DNA from 3 places in the Dichotomicrobium thermohalophilum genome. Region 2 is predicted to be linked to each of the others. Evidence: predicted binding sites of a transcription regulator. Region 2 holds the regulator's gene; each other region holds the start of a gene.

Region 1 (5,079 bases), on a different contig from region 2:
CGTGAAGGCGCGAAAGACCATGTTCATGTGTCATCCTCTCCGCGGACAAGCGTGAAGAAGTTGACGCGCGTCTTGGCTGTTTCCGCGGCCTGGGCCTGCTGTTCGGCGATACGCCGCGTTGTCACCGGGGTTACAAGCGCGTCTTCGAGCCGGGCCCGCCATTGCGCATCCTGTCCAAGCGCATCGACGATCGCGGCGAGCCTTGCCTTTTTCTCGCAACGGCCAAGCAAATAAGCGTGACCCAGCGTCTCGGCAACCCGCACCGTTGCGCGGGTCACCGTCGCCTCGCCGAGATTGAACGGTGCGCCGTCCCCGCCGATTCGGCCCCTCAGCATGACCAGCCCCTGCTCCGGCGCGCGGATGTCTTCTGCCTCCGGCAACGGGGCAAGCGCATCGAGCGCTTGCTCCAACTCGGCCTCGCTCGCTTGGGCGCAGATGCGCATCAGGGCCTGGCGCGCGGCGGTTGCTTCCTGCTCAGGCATTGCTCCGGTCGGGGCCGTTCATGCGCACGCAGCGGATCGCATAGCTCAGGAAATAGCCCAGCGTCGCGGTCTTTCGGTTCGGGTCCTTGCCGCGATCATCCCAGCGGCGCAGGCGCACGGCGTCCTGGGCGTGGGGGTTGGCCTCGAACTCGGCGACTTCCGCGTCGCTCATCGGGCCGCCCTGCAGCATCAGCGAATGCTGGGACATCGGCGAGAGCGTGTCGTAGTAGCCCGGTTCAACGGCGCAAAGATAGCGCTTCGCGGCGACATGCAGGCGGACCGGCTCGGTGACGCTCGGGCCGAACCACTTGGACAGGAACGCATCGCCCAACTCCTCGTGGCGGCGGTCCTCGTCATGCGCCGGCGCGTCCTCGAAGTCGTCCTCGAGCAGATGCCCCACATCGTGCAGCAGCGCGGCCGTGATGAGCGCGGGCGAAGCGCCTTCGTCCTCGGCGAGTTGCGCGCATTGCAGCGCGTGCTGGAGCTGTGTGACCGGCTCGCCGCCATAGAGGTCGTTGCCGTGCTTCTCGACCATCTCGGTCAGGACGCTACCGAGCGGGGCGTCCGGCGCGGTGGCGATGCTGGCATCCGTCATGTCTGGGCCTCCTTCTATGTTGATGAAAGCGTCGGTTCGGCATTGTCGAGATCGGCCTGCGCACAGGCGTCGAAGAATGCGTCGATGAGGGGCAGTCCCTCGGTCTCGCTGAGGCCGACGGCATAGACTCCTCCGGCGCTGGTACAGTCGGTGATCTCCAGCGCGGCAAGCCGCGTGTCGCTGCCCATCTCCCCGGAGAGCACGACGCCAACGCCCAGCCCCGCCGCGGCGGCTTCCTTCACGGCCTCTCGCGTGGGCATGACCAGAGGCGCGCGCAAGGTCAGCCCCGCATCCCGGCACGCCGTCTCGACCACCTGCCGAGTCAGCGATCCGTCTTCGCGCAGGATGAGCGTCTGATCTGCCAGCTCAGCCAGCGTGACCGTGCGGCGACGGGCCAACGGCGAGTCTGCGGCTACGCAGAGCAACGGGCGTTGCGGTGCGATCAGTTCCGCGCGGACGCCCTCGGGCACGTCCAGCAGCGTCATCACGCCCACATCGATCTCGCAGGCGGCGATCATCTGCAGCAGTTCCACGGTATTACCCTGCCGCGTGCTGATCTCGACGGCCTTGTGCGCGCTCTTTAGCTGGGCCAGCACCCGCATTGCCACCGATGGCGTTGAAAAGCCCACCTTCAGGCGTCCACGGGCCAGCGCCCCAAGCTCCTGCGCCGTCGCCTCGATGTCGCGCGCCCCGGCCAGGACGGCGCGGGCCTTGTTGTAGATCTCGCGTCCCGACGCGGTCAGCCGAACGCCGTGCGCGCGGTCCAGCAGCCGCAGGCCACAGCTTGCTTCCAGCATCTGCACACGCTGCGAGACGGTTGGTTGGCTCAGGCCCAGCCAGAGGGCCGCGCGCGAAAAGCTGCCCTGTTCGACCACGGCGACGAACGCCTCCAGTTCATTCAACGACAGCTTCACGCGCACCGGCGCGGCTTTGTCTGCGGTGTCGGCCATTTTCGGTCCGTTCGCTTCTCCCTGACGCCTTCATACAGATGGCATCCAAAAATGCAATAACCCGCGCCAAAATTATTGGACAAAGCAATTCGATCGACGGCCGTTGTCGGAAGCCGTTTGTCATAAACCTCTAACACGCCTGTGTTTGATAGGGCGCGAAAGGCAAGTGACGAGGGTCCGTCTTGATCGAATTTCGTAATGTTCGCAAAGAGTTCGGCCAAGTCGTCGCGGTGAAGGACGTTTCCTTCACGATAGACCGGCCGATGATGGTGGGCGTCATCGGACGCTCCGGCGCCGGCAAATCCACGTTTCTACGGATCATCAATCATCTGACACCGGCCACCGCCGGCGAAGTTTTTATCGACGGTCGCAATGTGCTGGCGCTGCGCGGCCGCGCGCTGCGCCGCTGGCAGCGTGACTGCGCCATGATCTTCCAGCAGTTCAATCTCGTTCCGCGGCTTGACGTCATTACCAACGTGATGCTCGGCCGGCTGAACGGTCACGGCACAGTGCGCAGCCTGTTCAACATCTTCGGCCAGCAGGACATCGCCGACGGTCTGGCTGCGCTGGAACGGCTCGGGATCGCCGATCAGGCCATGAAACGCGCCGAAGCGCTATCGGGCGGGCAGCAGCAGCGCGTCGCCATCGCCCGCGCGCTCATGCAGGAGCCGATGCTCGTGCTGGCGGACGAGCCCATCGCCTCGCTTGACCCGCTGAACGCCGAGATCGTGATGAAGGCGCTGCGCGAGATCCATGAGCGCGACGGCAAGACCGTCATCTGCAACCTGCACACGCTCGATACCGCGCGCACCTATTGCGACCGCATCATCGGGATGCGCGAGGGCGAGATCGTGTTCGATGGCACGGCCGATCAGCTCACACAAGGCACGGTGCGCGAGATCTACGGCGCGGACGAAGACCTGAACGAGGCGGCGACCTCGACGAGCTTGGAGATGACCGCCACGGGGGAGACGGAAGAAAGAGCCTCGGCGGCAGCAGGATGACCGTGGCCCCGCACGGGCGCGGTTATGTGCGTGAAGTTGGTGAATATCACGGGAGACGATGATGAAGTTTACGAAACTGGTGCTTGCGGGCGCGGTTGCTGTGGCCGCCTTCGCCGGCGCGGCTCAGGCCCAGGACAAGCAGATCGAGGAGTTCCGCATCGGTCTGCTGGGCGGTGAGAACGCTCAGGATCGCCTGCGCTCGAACGAGTGCCTGCGCGAGAAGGTTGAAGATCTCCTTGGCGTTCCGACCAAGCTGTTCGCCCCGGCCGACTACAACGGCGTGATCGAGGGGCTGCTGGGCGGCAACCTGGACATGGCCTGGCTGGGCGCTTCCGGATACGCGAAGGTCTACCTGGAAGACCCGGACGCGGTTGAGCCCGTGCTGGTGAAGATCAACACCGACGGCAGCTACGGCTATCATTCCTTCGGCTTTGCCCGCCGCGATTCCGGCATCGAAACGCTGGAAGACGCCAAGGGCGCGGATTTCGCGTTTGGCGACCCGAACTCCACCTCGGGCTACCTGATTCCGTCGATCGAGATGCCGGAAGCGCTCGGCATGCCGGTTGAGGAATTCTTCGGCGATGTGTCGTTCTCCGGCGGTCACGAGCAGTCGATCATCGGCGTGTACAACGGTGACATCGACGTCAGCATTTCCTGGGCTGACGGCCTCGGCAACTGGGAAGACGGCTACAATTCCGGCGCGTTCCGCAAAGCGGTCGATGCCGGCCTGGTCGACATGACCGAACTGGTGCAGGTGTGGAAGTCCGAGGTCATTCCGGAGGGGCCGATTGTCGTGCGGAAAGACCTGCCGAGCCGGGTGAAGCTCGATGTGGTGGCCCTCATGGCGTCGCTCGAATCGATGGACCCGGAATGCGCCTACGGCGTGATGGCCGGCGAGATCAAGGGCATGGCTCCCATTGATCACAGCGCCTACACCTCGATCGTCGAGGCGCGCAGGCGCACCATCGGCGAGTAATCCGGCTCTTTGGGACAAGGTTCCGGCGGCGCGCCCGCGCCCCGGAGCCGCTTTTATTGAGGATCCCGCCCATGTCGGTCGCCGCGCTCGAAACCCAGATCATTGCGCTTGAACGCCAGCGCCGGCTTTATTCCGGGCTGCTGGTCCTCATCATTGTCCTGATCCTGGTCGCCGGCTATGCGGAAGCCGAAAGCCTCAACTCCGGCAGTTTCTGGCTGGGTCTTCAGAAATTTTTCGACTACCCCGGTGCTATCGTCAGCAAGGCCATCGAGGCGGGCTGGGGCTTTTTTGCCATCGTCCTCGAATTTGTGCCGGCGCTGATCGAGACGATCAATATCGCGCTGGTCTCCACGCTGATCGGCGGGGCGCTCGCCGTGGTGCTCGCCTTCGCCAGCACCCGGATGCTGGATGTCTGGCCGCCCCTGATCCCGATCACGAGGCGCCTGATGGACATCATGCGCGCCTTCCCGGAACTGATCATCGCGCTGTTCCTCATTTACGTTCTTGGCGGCGGGCCGGTCCCGGCGATGATCGCGGTGGCGTTTCACACCGCCGGCGCGCTGGGCAAGCTGTTCTCCGAGGTTAACGAGAACATCGACCAGAAGCCGATCGAAGGGCTGCGCTCGGTCGGCGCGAACTGGGTTGAGCGGATGCGTTTTGGCGCGCTGCCGCAGGTGCTGCCGAACTATCTGAGCTATCTGCTGCTGCGCCTGGAGATCAACGTGCGCGCCTCGGCCATTCTCGGCTACGTCGGCGCGGGCGGCATCGGCGTGGAGCTGCGCCGCACCATCGGATGGGGCCGAGGCGCCGGTGATGAGACCGCGGCAATCTTCCTGCTGTTGTTCCTGACCATCATGGCGGTGGATCAGCTTTCCTCCTTCCTGCGGCTGCGGCTGACGCGCCCGATCGGAACGGATTAGGAGAGGCGATGTCGGTCACGACGGACACGGCAGGCGCGGACGAGCAGCTGCGAAAGCGTGTCGGCAATCAGGTCAACCGGCGAAAATGGTTGATCCTCGGGACGCTCGCGGCCGTCTTCGCCTACTTCGTTTATGCTTGGGACGCGTTCGAG
Region 2 (5,079 bases):
ATCAGCGCTGCATTTCCGTGTGCGGCGCTCAAGAGACAGAGCCATGAGGAGGCACGAATGGCATGGACGGAAGAGCGCGTCGCGCTGCTGACGCGACTTTGGAATGAGGGGCATACAGCGAGCCAGATTGCCGAGCAGTTCGGCGATATCACGCGCAATGCGGTCATCGGCAAGGTGCACCGGCTCGGGCTTTCCGGGCGCGCGGCAGAATCGCGGTTCCGCGCCGCTCGCATCAAGATGCGCCCGCGCAACCAGAAGCCGCGCGGCGGCTCCGGCGCGGCATTCCCGGTGCAGGGGAACGCGGCGCTGAAGGCGGAGCCTGGCGTGGCGCAGGCTTGGCCGGCGCCGGCCCGGCGGCCGAATCTTCGCCCGGTGGAGCAGCCGGAGTCCGAGGCGGGTCCGGTCGTTGGCCTGCTGGAGCTGCGAGAGAGCAGTTGCCGCTGGCCAATTGGCGATCCAGACCAGCCGGGTTTCGGATTCTGCGGCTGCCAGAAGGCGGAAGACGGTCCTTACTGCGAGCGCCATGCGGCGATGGCGTTCCAGCCGGCGGCGCGTCGTCGCCCGACGGAGAAAGAGGCGGCGTAAGGGGCGGGGCAAGGCGCCGCGCCGGGTCCCTCCCGGCGCGCGCCACCCTCACGCGCCGGTTCCGGTCTTTTTCGGGAGCTTCTCGCCAAACGCGTAGCCGGCACCGCGCACCGTGCGGATCGGGTCCTGATCGCGTCCGCGGTTCAATGCCTTGCGCAGCCGGCCGATATGCACATCCACTGTCCGCTCGTCGACGAACACGTCTCGCCCCCACACCCCGTCGAGCAATTGGGTGCGCGTGAATACGCGCCCCGGGCTTTCCATCATGAATTCCAGCAGGCGGTATTCGGTCGGGCCGATGCGCAACTCGCGCCCGCCGCGGAACACCCGATGCGCATCGCGGTCCATCACGATATCGCCGACTTCCAGCGTGTCCTGGAGCCGGCTCGGGCTGGTGCGCCGGAGGATCGCGCGCACGCGCGCCAAAAGTTCGGGCAGCGAAAACGGCTTCACGACGTAATCGTCCGCGCCGGTGGTCAGCCCCCGGATGCGGTCGGTTTCCTCGCCGCGGGCCGTCAGCATGATGATCGGGATGTTGCGTCCTTCGCGGCCTGTGCGCAGACGCCGGCACAACTCCAGCCCCGAAAGCCCCGGCAGCATCCAGTCGAGGACGATCAGGTCGGGCGTATCCTCCTCGACCGAAACCTCGGCATCCTCGCCGCGCGAGACGACCGTAACGTTGAAGCCCTCCGCCTCCAGATTGTAGCGGAGCAGCATGGCCAAGGGCTCTTCGTCCTCGACGACCAGAACCTTAGCTGACATTCCGCTCTGCCCCGGATACTACTCTAGCCGTTATCGTCGGAGTCTCCCGTCGCCTCAGCCGGCGACAGCAGGCTCGTGGTGTCGCTCTTCGGGCGGCCCTCGACCAGCGTCTCGCCGGTGATCATGAAAAAGGTCATCTCCGCGATGTTGGTGACGTGGTCCCCGATGCGCTCGATGTTCTTCGCGCCGAACAGCAGATGCGTGGACAACGTGATGCTGCGCGGATCTTCCATCATGTAGGTGAGCAGCTCGCGGAAGAGCGAGTTGTACATCGCATCGATTTCATAATCGTCCATCCAGACGCGCTTTGTCTTTTCAGCATCGCGCGTCGCATAGGCGTCGAGCACATCCTTGAGCTGCTGAAGGGCCTGCAGGCCCATATGCTTCAGGCCAAGCATCGCGCGCTTGGGCTGGGGCTCGCCGGCGATGGCGAGTGTACGCTTGGAGATGTTCTTGCCCAGATCGCCGATACGCTCTAGGTCGCCGGCGATGCGGATGGCGGTGATGATCTGGCGCAGGTCGAGCGCGACCGGCTGACGCCGTGCGATCATCAGTACCGCAAGCTCTTCGATTTCTTTTTCGAGCTGGTCGATGTTCTTGTCCCGAGAGATCACGTCCTCGGCCAGCTCCGGGGCGTTTTTCTCAAGCGCCTCAATCGCCTCACTAAGCAGTTGCTCGCACAGTCCTCCCATATGGGCAATCTTGGCATCAAGCGATTTAAGCTCTTGTTCGTAGGAGCTTACGGTATGCTGTTCCATGGGTCTGTGCTGCTCCTGTTATACTGAATGCCGCGTGGCTCAGGAATTTAGCCGAAGCGCCCGGTGATGTAATCCTGCGTGCGTTCATCTTTCGGATTGGTGAAAATCTGGTTGGTCTCACCTTCCTCCACCAGATAGCCGAGATGGAAGAACGCAGTCCGCTGAGATACGCGCGCGGCTTGTTGCATCGAGTGCGTCACTATGACGATGCAATAATTGCGGCGCAATTCGTCGATCAGTTCCTCGATCTTGGCCGTGGCGATCGGGTCCAGCGCGGAAGCGGGCTCGTCCATCAGGATCACTTCCGGGTTCACCGCAATCGCCCGCGCGATGCACAAGCGCTGTTGCTGACCGCCGGACAGGCCCGTGCCCGGCTCGTCCAGGCGATCCTTCACCTCCTCGAACAGTCCCGCGCGCTGCAAGGCCTCCGCGACCACATCGTCGAGTTCGCTCTTTGAGCTGACCTGGCCGTGAATGCGCGGGCCATAGGCAACGTTCTCGTACACCGATTTCGGAAACGGGTTCGGCTTCTGAAAGACCATGCCCACGCGCGCGCGCAGTTGAACCGGGTCGATATGCGGCGCATACACGTTCTCGCCGTCGATGATGACTTCGCCCTCGACGCGTGCGCCCTCGATCGGGTCGTTCATCCGGTTCAGGCAGCGAAGGAAGGTGGACTTGCCGCAGCCCGACGGGCCGATGAAGGCTGTCACCGTACGATCGCGGATGTCCAGGTTGACATCGAAGATCGCCTGCGCGCTGCCGTAGAACACGTCGACGTGGCGCGACTTGATTTTCGTCGAGCCCGACACCGCTGCGGGCTGCGCGAAACTCGTTGCGGTCTGATACTGGTCCACGATGCCTCTCTCTTTGTCGCTCCAGGCCCCGGTCGTGCGTTGCCGACGGAATTGCTCCATGCCGATTACCACTTCCGCTCAAGCCGCTGGCGCAGGAATATCGCTACAGCGTTCATGACGATCAGGAACGCCAGCAGCACCAGGATCGCCGCGGAAGTGCGTGAGGTGAAGCCGCGCTCCGGGCTGTCGGCCCAGCTATAGATTTGGGCGGGCAGCGCGGTCGCCGGGTCCACAATGCTCGTTGGCGGCGTGGTGATGAAGGCGTTCATGCCCACCAGCAGGAGCGGCGCGGTCTCGCCGAGCGCCTGCGCAAGGCCGATGATCGTGCCGGTCAGGATGCCTGGCATCGCCAACGGCAGAACGTGATGCATGATGACTTGGTGCTTGGATGCGCCCACGCCAAGCGCTGCCTCGCGGATTGACGGCGGCACCGCCTTGAGCGCCGCGCGCGTGGCGATGATGATCGTCGGCAGCGTCATGAGCGACAGGACCATGCCGCCCACAAGAGGCGTGGATCGAGGCATCCCGAAAGTGCCGAGGAACAGCGCAAGGCCGAGCAGGCCGAAAACCACGGAGGGCACTGCCGCAAGATTGTTGATGTTCACCTCGATCAGGTCGGTTGTGCGGTTCTTCGGCGCGAACTCCTCCAGGTAAACTGCGGCCGCCACGCCGACGGGGAAGCTGATGAGCAGCGTGACCAGCAGCGTCAGGGCCGAGCCGACGATCGCGCCGGCCAGACCCGCCTGCTCCGGGAAGCGGCTGTCGCCGTTGGTGATCAGCGCCCAGTTGAACGGCAGAGTGACGAGCCCGCGCTCGATCAGGCTGTCGAACCAGGCGAATTCCTTGGCGCTGCGGAAGCGCGGGTTCAGGATCGTCGGCTCCTCGCCACGCGCGAGAGCCGCGTAGTGCTCGGACAGCGGTGCCTCGAAATTCTCCACGACTGAACCGATGCGATCCGGGTTTGCGACCGCGAACTCCTGGAGCTTGGTGGCCGCCGCATCGCTGAGCAGGTCGATCGGATTGCGAATGGCATTGCGCGGAATGAGCGCGCGCATGGCCTCGGCCAGTATGCTGCGGTAGTTGCCGGATGCCGGGTCTTCCGCGTCGATCTTCCCCGGGTCGAGGAACACGTTGATGCGGATCAGGTTCTGCCCGTCCCGCGTCGTCACGAGTCCGCGCTCGGCGACGTAGGTTTCGAACGCCTGCTCCTCCTGCCAGCTTAACGCCTCGATCCGGCGGGGAATAACGTTCTTGTAGAGCTGGTCGAACGGGTCGGAGGTGGGGACCTCCACGTTGATGGTCTGGCCGATCACCCCCGGATTGGAGACGATGTAATCCCGCAGATTGTAGTGCGCGCTGGCGCTGAGGATTTCGCGGAGCGCGCGCTGGTCGGCGGAGTCCGTCACCTCCGGGAAGTAGGCGAAGAAAGAGTCGCGGACCAGCTTGCGGTAGTTGCCGTCGGCAGGGTTCTCAGGATCAACCACCGAAGGGTCGACGAAGATCTCCAGCTTGACATGCGTCTGGACAAACGCCTTGTAGCCGCTGGAAATGATCGAGACGAACAGCGTGCCCAGCAACAACAACGCAATGCCGATGGCGCCGAGGCCCAGGGCCTGCAACCGCCGGTCCGCCGCATAGCGCCTGCGCACGCGGCGCCTGCTCTGGGCAGACGTCCAGTCGTAGGGTGCACGTCGATCCGCTGTGATCTCACTCATACTTTTCTCGATATTTCTTCACGATCCGCAGGGCGATCACGTTCAGGATGAGCGTGACGACGAACAGCACCAGGCCGAGTGCAAAGGCTGAGAGCGTCTTCGGGTTGTCGAAGGCCACATCGCCGATCAGCAGCGTCACGATCTGGACCGTCACGGTCGTGACCGCCTCGAAGGGGTTGGCTGTAAGGTTGGCGATCAGGCCGGCGGCCATGACGACGATCATCGTCTCACCGATCGCGCGGCTCACCGCGAGCAGGATGCCGCCCATGATGCCAGGCAGCGCGGCTGGCAGAAGGACCTTTGTGATCGTCTCGCCCTTCGTCGCGCCCATCGCGTAGGAGCCGTCGCGCATGGACTGCGGTACGGCGCTGATTGCGTCGTCCGACAGTGACGAAACGAACG
Region 3 (5,079 bases), 230 kb from region 2:
GCTTTACCTGCCAGTGGAGGTGGACGGCGCGCTACTCTCGATCGGCGACACCCACGCCGCGCAGGGTGATGGCGAGGTCTGCGGCACCGCGATCGAAACGCCGATAGAGGTAACGGTGCGGCTCGACCTGGAGAAGGGCAACGCGAGCACCTACCCACGCATCATCCGGCCCCACGCCGAAACGGCGCCCCCTGGCCCCGTCGACGTGACGATGGGGATCGGCCCCGACCTGCATCAGGCCGCGCGCGACGCGGTACGCGGCATGATCGACCTGCTCGCAGCCCGTCACGGTCTCGCGCCCGTGGACGCATACATGCTGTGCAGCGTGGCGGGCGGCCTGCGGATTAGCCAGATCGTCGACGCGCCGAACTGGACCGTCAGCTTTCACATGCCGCGCGGCATCTTCGCCGATTAGAAGCGCCGATAGAACGCCAGCGCACCGTAGCCGCCTGTTTCCTCGTCGTAGTTGCCAGCAACGCCGCCGGAGATGGTTACATCGCATCCGCCGCAATGCCAGCGCGCAAATGCTCCGAGCCGGTGCGCGTCGAACTCCCGGTTGCCGAAGACGGACCCCTCCGGGCCGAACGAGATCGCGGCATGAGGATTGAGCCCCAGCTTCACTGCACCGGAATACGCGTCAAGCGTTGTCGCATAGGACGCATCCGCGCTGAGCCAGGCCCACGGCGCAAGATCAAACCAGGTCTCCACCGCCGCCTTTGCGCCGACGTGCTCACCGGCGATAGGGTTCTCAGGGTCAGCCGGGGCGATGACCTGCTCCTCGTAAGCTACGCCGGCGAACAGCTTGGCGGTCATCGCGCCAACGCTGGCCTGCCAGCCGACCAGCGCCTCCGCCTGCAGCACATCGGCGCGCCGGTCGAACTCGATCAGACCAGCCACCGACTCGACGCTCGACCTGTAGGTGTAGTGCCCAACGCCAGCATAAAGGCGAAAGCGCCATCCGTCGTGGTCGCGTCCGCCGGGCGCCAGCGTGAAGCCGCCATAGCTGAACAGCGCGCTGTCCGTGACATCTACGCCAGCGAAGGTGTCAGCACCACCCATCCAGTCGACGGCAGCGAGATCGGGCATGAGTAGCGCAGGGAGATCGAAGGCCCGTGCGGGTGCTGCGGCGAGACATGCTGCAAACCCGATGCCAAATACGACCAGTAGCTTCTCGAACGGGCGCGCGCGTCGGCGCAGCCGCCTGCCCCCCATCGGCCACATGACTTTACGCTTACGCTATACTCTTACCCGCTCACATTTACGCATTTCGTTAACGGACTGTCAAACCAGCACCTCGCATCTGAGCCGACGCATTCGCGCCACAACCTCGGAGCATGATAAAGAGTTTAGAACTTCCGCGCGTGAAAATGGCTTGACGCGCGGGGACCGCAGCCTTTGGTTTGGCGCGGCTTTCTCAGGGCCAGCAAGAACGGGCACGGTAGCGCGTATGCGTTTGATAGGATGGGTGAGGATGCGCCGGGTAGCAGGCGTGATGGCAACGATGGCGCTTGTCGGTGGGCTGTCGGGCTGCGGCTCCGGCCTTGCGGATTTGTCCACCGCCACGGAAGCGGCGGCGCCCACCCAAACTTTCATGGAAGTCGGCGATCCGCCCGTGCGCCTCGCAGTGAACGACGTGGGCGAGGGGCGACCGGTGGTCCTGATCCATGGACTCGGGACAAACAGCTACACCTGGCACGAGGTCGCCCCCGCCCTGGCCGAGCAATACCGCGTCGTCACGATCGACCTCAAAGGCTTCGGCGCATCGGAAAAGCCGCTGGAAGGGCCCTACACCGTCCGCGCCCAGGCTGATCTGGTGCAGGAGGTCATCGACCGTAAGGGACTGCGCGATGCCACGCTTGTAGGCCATTCCTATGGCGGCGGCGTATCGCTGCTGCTCGCACTCGACGACGCGAAGGCACCCCGCCAGCGCATCAGCCGACTGGTGCTGCTCGACAGCATCGCCTATCCGCAGGACACCCCGCTGTTCTTTGATCTGCTTCAGGTGCCGGTCATCGGAGATCTGAGCATGTCCGTTATCCCGGCAGATGTGCAGATCGAGCAGGCCTTGCGACTCGCCTACGAGCAGGAACACGCGATTACGGAGGAGGCGATCGCAAGGTATTCCGCTCCGCTGGCCACGGCGGGCGGCAAACATGCCGTCGTCGAGACAATCCGGCATATCGTGCCGGAGGATATCGAAACCATCGCGCGGCAATATCCCAACGTCACTGCGCCAACGCTGATCGTCTGGTGCGACCGTGACCGGGTCGTGCCCATCGAAATGGGGCGGCGGCTCGCCGCGAACATGCCGAACGCTGCCATGCGGATCGTGCGCGGCTGCGGACACGCGCCGCAGGAGGAGAAGCCCGCCGAAACGCTGGAGGTCATCAAGGCGCACCTGCGCGGCGCCTATGACGCCCAGCTCGGAGTCCAGACGAACTAGCGTGCCGGCTTCTGGCCGAACAGCGTGGCATGCATGATGTCGTAGATCTCGGTGTTGTCCACCACGCCGCGGACCATGTGCGCGTTCAGGCCCGCCCCGCGCACGAGAATGCCACCAGAGACATCGAAATAGCTCGCCCAGGCGATGGCGAAGGGCCAGCGCTTGCCGCGGCGGTCGGGGGCCGACATGAAGGGCGGCGTGCCCGTGCCCGCCTTCCCATCGAGCGGCGCGCCGTTCGGCCCGGATCCCGGCACCACGTCGCCTGGCGCCACGGCGTAGCGCGGATCGGGACCCAGCACCTGCATGCCGCCGGCGTCGCTGTCCGAGGTCATCAAAAGGAGCGTGTCCGGGTTTTCCCGCACGAAGTCGTGCAGCACGCCTACGGCCTCATCAGCACGGCGAAGCGCCTCCAGCGTCCCGCGCGCGTTGTTGGCGTTGGCGAGATTGTCGCTGCCTTCCTCCTCCACGACGAGGAAGAAACCGTCATCGGATCGCGAGAGAACTGCGAGCGCGGCCTCGGCCATCTGCGCGACCGTCGGGGCGCCGGCCACATACGCCCCCTTGCCCTCCCGCGCATTTTCCTGCTCGGCCTGGTCGTTGAAGGTGTGGCCGGAAGCGAACACGCCCAGTAGCTTCTCGACTTCCGACAGATCAAGCGCGGCGAGCTCCGCGGCGTTATAGACGACGGTGTAGCCTGCCGTTTCCGCCTCCTGGATCAGGTTGCGGCCATCGGTGCGCTGGCCCTCGCCATGCGCGCCCTCGACGCCTTCGGGCAGCAGATACTTCTCACCACCGGCCATGATGACCTGCGCCCCGGAGGCAATCACCTGCGCGGCGATATCCTGACGGTTCCCGCGATCCTCCGACGAGGCCAGGAACACGGCCGTGCCCGGCTCCGCGATATGGCCGGTCTGGACGACGCCGACCGCTCGCCCCGCGTCGCGCGCCTGCTCCATCAACGACTGGTCCGCGCCCGAGGCCGCAGTGATCGGTCGGTCGCCGTGCATACCGAAGCTGTCACCCGGCACCTTGACCCCGTAGGCATGCGTGGTGGCGCCGCCATGGGAGGTGCCGGTCAGGGCGTCCTTCATGTGCCCGGTGTAGATCGCCATCGCCGGCAACGCGTCATAGTTCAGCCGGCCGTCCGGTCCGACCTCCCTCATGCGCAGCGCGGTCCAGTGATTCAGACCCGCGCCATCAGGGTGGAAGAAAATGACGTTGCCATGCCGTTGCGCGTGAACGATGTCGAGCGGCGCGATCACGGCGATCAGCAATGCGAGCACCAGACCTTTCATGGCTTTCCCCTTGACTGCCTTCGCGGTGAGGGCGCGAGTGTAGCGAAGATCGCATGACAGTTTAATGTCGCGGCGCGGCGGCGCACACGGTTGACTCGCCAGCACAGCGGGCCGTAAGCCTTGCTGCAACCTCTCCGTGTCAACTGCAGTGTTAGCAAAGGGTTAACGGTCATGACGACGCCTGCGCGCCCGGACATTCGCCCGGCCAATCCGCATTTCTCTTCCGGCCCCTGTGCGAAGCGGCCCGGCTGGTCACCCGAAGTGCTGAGCGGCGCGCTGGTGGGCCGGTCGCACCGCGCAAGTGACGGCAAGGCGCGGCTCAAGGCGGTCATCGAGAAATCGCGAGAGATCCTGCGCATCCCCGCCGACTATCGCGTCGGCGTCATGCCGGGCTCCAACACCGGCGCGTTCGAAGCGGCCATGTGGTCGCTGCTTGGCGCGCGCGGCACGGACATTCTCGCCTGGGAAAGCTTCGGCAAGACCTGGGCGAAAGACGCCGTCGACCAACTCAAGCTGGAGGACGTGAACGTCTACGAAGCGGATTACGGCCAGCTTCCCGACGTGACACAGGTGAGCTTCGACCGCGATGTGGTCTTCACCTGGAACGGTACCACGTCCGGCGTTCGCATTCCCAGTGCCGACTGGATCACCGACAACCGCGAAGGGCTGACGATCTGCGACGCGACCTCAGCCGTCTTCGCGCAGGAACTGGACTGGTCAAAGCTCGATGTCACGACCTGGTCCTGGCAGAAGGTGCTCGGCGGCGAGGCACAGCACGGCATGATTGCGCTCAGCCCGCGCGCTGTGGAGCGGCTGGAAAGCTACACACCACCCTGGCCGGTGCCCAAGCTGTTCCGGCTGACCAAGGCCGGTGCGCTGATTGATGGCATTTTCGAGGGCGCCACGATCAACACCCCTTCGATGCTCTGCGTCGAGGACCATCTGGACGGGCTGGCCTGGGCGGAGCGTATTGGCGGGCTGCCCGCGCTGATCGATCGCGCGAACACGAATCTGGGCGTTATCAAGGACTGGGTGTCGCGCGCCGAGTGGGTCGATTTTCTGGCCGAAGCGCCGAGCGTCCGCTCCAACACCTCGGTCTGCCTGAAGATTGTCGATCCAGAGGTCGCCGACATGGAGGCCGCCAGCCGCGATGCCGTTGCGCGCGACATTGCCGCGCTGCTGGCCGAGGAAGGCGTGGCGTACGACATCTCCTCCCACCGTGACGCGCCGGCCGGCCTGCGCATCTGGACGGGCGCGACGGTCGAGAAAGCCGATCTGGAAGCCCTGACCCCGTGGCTCGACTGGGCCTTCGCAACGGTCAAGCAGCGCCATAAGGAAGCC

The links. The regulator PhoB, encoded in region 2, activates phosphate uptake and scavenging genes when phosphate is short. The targets are predictions, from matches to a motif close to TGTCATNNANCTGTCAT.
Region 1: a site for PhoB is predicted at 2,146-2,162, ahead of phnC (phosphonate ABC transporter ATP-binding protein). Genes of this name have one in related genera too.
Region 3: a site for PhoB is predicted at 3,792-3,808, ahead of BXY53_RS11335 (alkaline phosphatase). Genes of this name have one in related genera too.

The regions. Positions count from the first base shown of each region.
Region 1 covers NZ_QXDF01000001.1:727,636-732,714, forward strand. Annotated here, with positions in the region: gene phnH (phosphonate C-P lyase system protein PhnH) at 1-27, opposite strand, end outside; gene phnG (phosphonate C-P lyase system protein PhnG) at 24-482, opposite strand; gene BXY53_RS03350 (phosphonate degradation HD-domain oxygenase) at 475-1,077, opposite strand; gene BXY53_RS03355 (LysR substrate-binding domain-containing protein) at 1,092-2,027, opposite strand; gene phnC (phosphonate ABC transporter ATP-binding protein) at 2,210-3,031, shown strand; gene phnD (phosphonate ABC transporter substrate-binding protein) at 3,093-4,007, shown strand; gene phnE (phosphonate ABC transporter, permease protein PhnE) at 4,079-4,927, shown strand; gene phnE (phosphonate ABC transporter, permease protein PhnE) at 4,936-5,079, shown strand, end outside.
Region 2 covers NZ_QXDF01000002.1:48,899-53,977, forward strand. Annotated here, with positions in the region: gene BXY53_RS10225 (GcrA family cell cycle regulator) at 58-585, shown strand; gene phoB (phosphate regulon transcriptional regulator PhoB) at 634-1,347, opposite strand; gene phoU (phosphate signaling complex protein PhoU) at 1,371-2,105, opposite strand; gene pstB (phosphate ABC transporter ATP-binding protein PstB) at 2,153-2,917, opposite strand; gene pstA (phosphate ABC transporter permease PstA) at 3,028-4,677, opposite strand; gene pstC (phosphate ABC transporter permease subunit PstC) at 4,670-5,079, opposite strand, start outside.
Region 3 covers NZ_QXDF01000002.1:280,303-285,381, reverse strand. Annotated here, with positions in the region: gene BXY53_RS11350 (acetamidase/formamidase family protein) at 1-415, shown strand, start outside; gene bcsS (cellulose biosynthesis protein BcsS) at 412-1,212, opposite strand; gene BXY53_RS11340 (alpha/beta fold hydrolase) at 1,472-2,443, shown strand; gene BXY53_RS11335 (alkaline phosphatase) at 2,440-3,738, opposite strand; gene BXY53_RS11330 (phosphoserine transaminase) at 3,910-5,079, shown strand, end outside.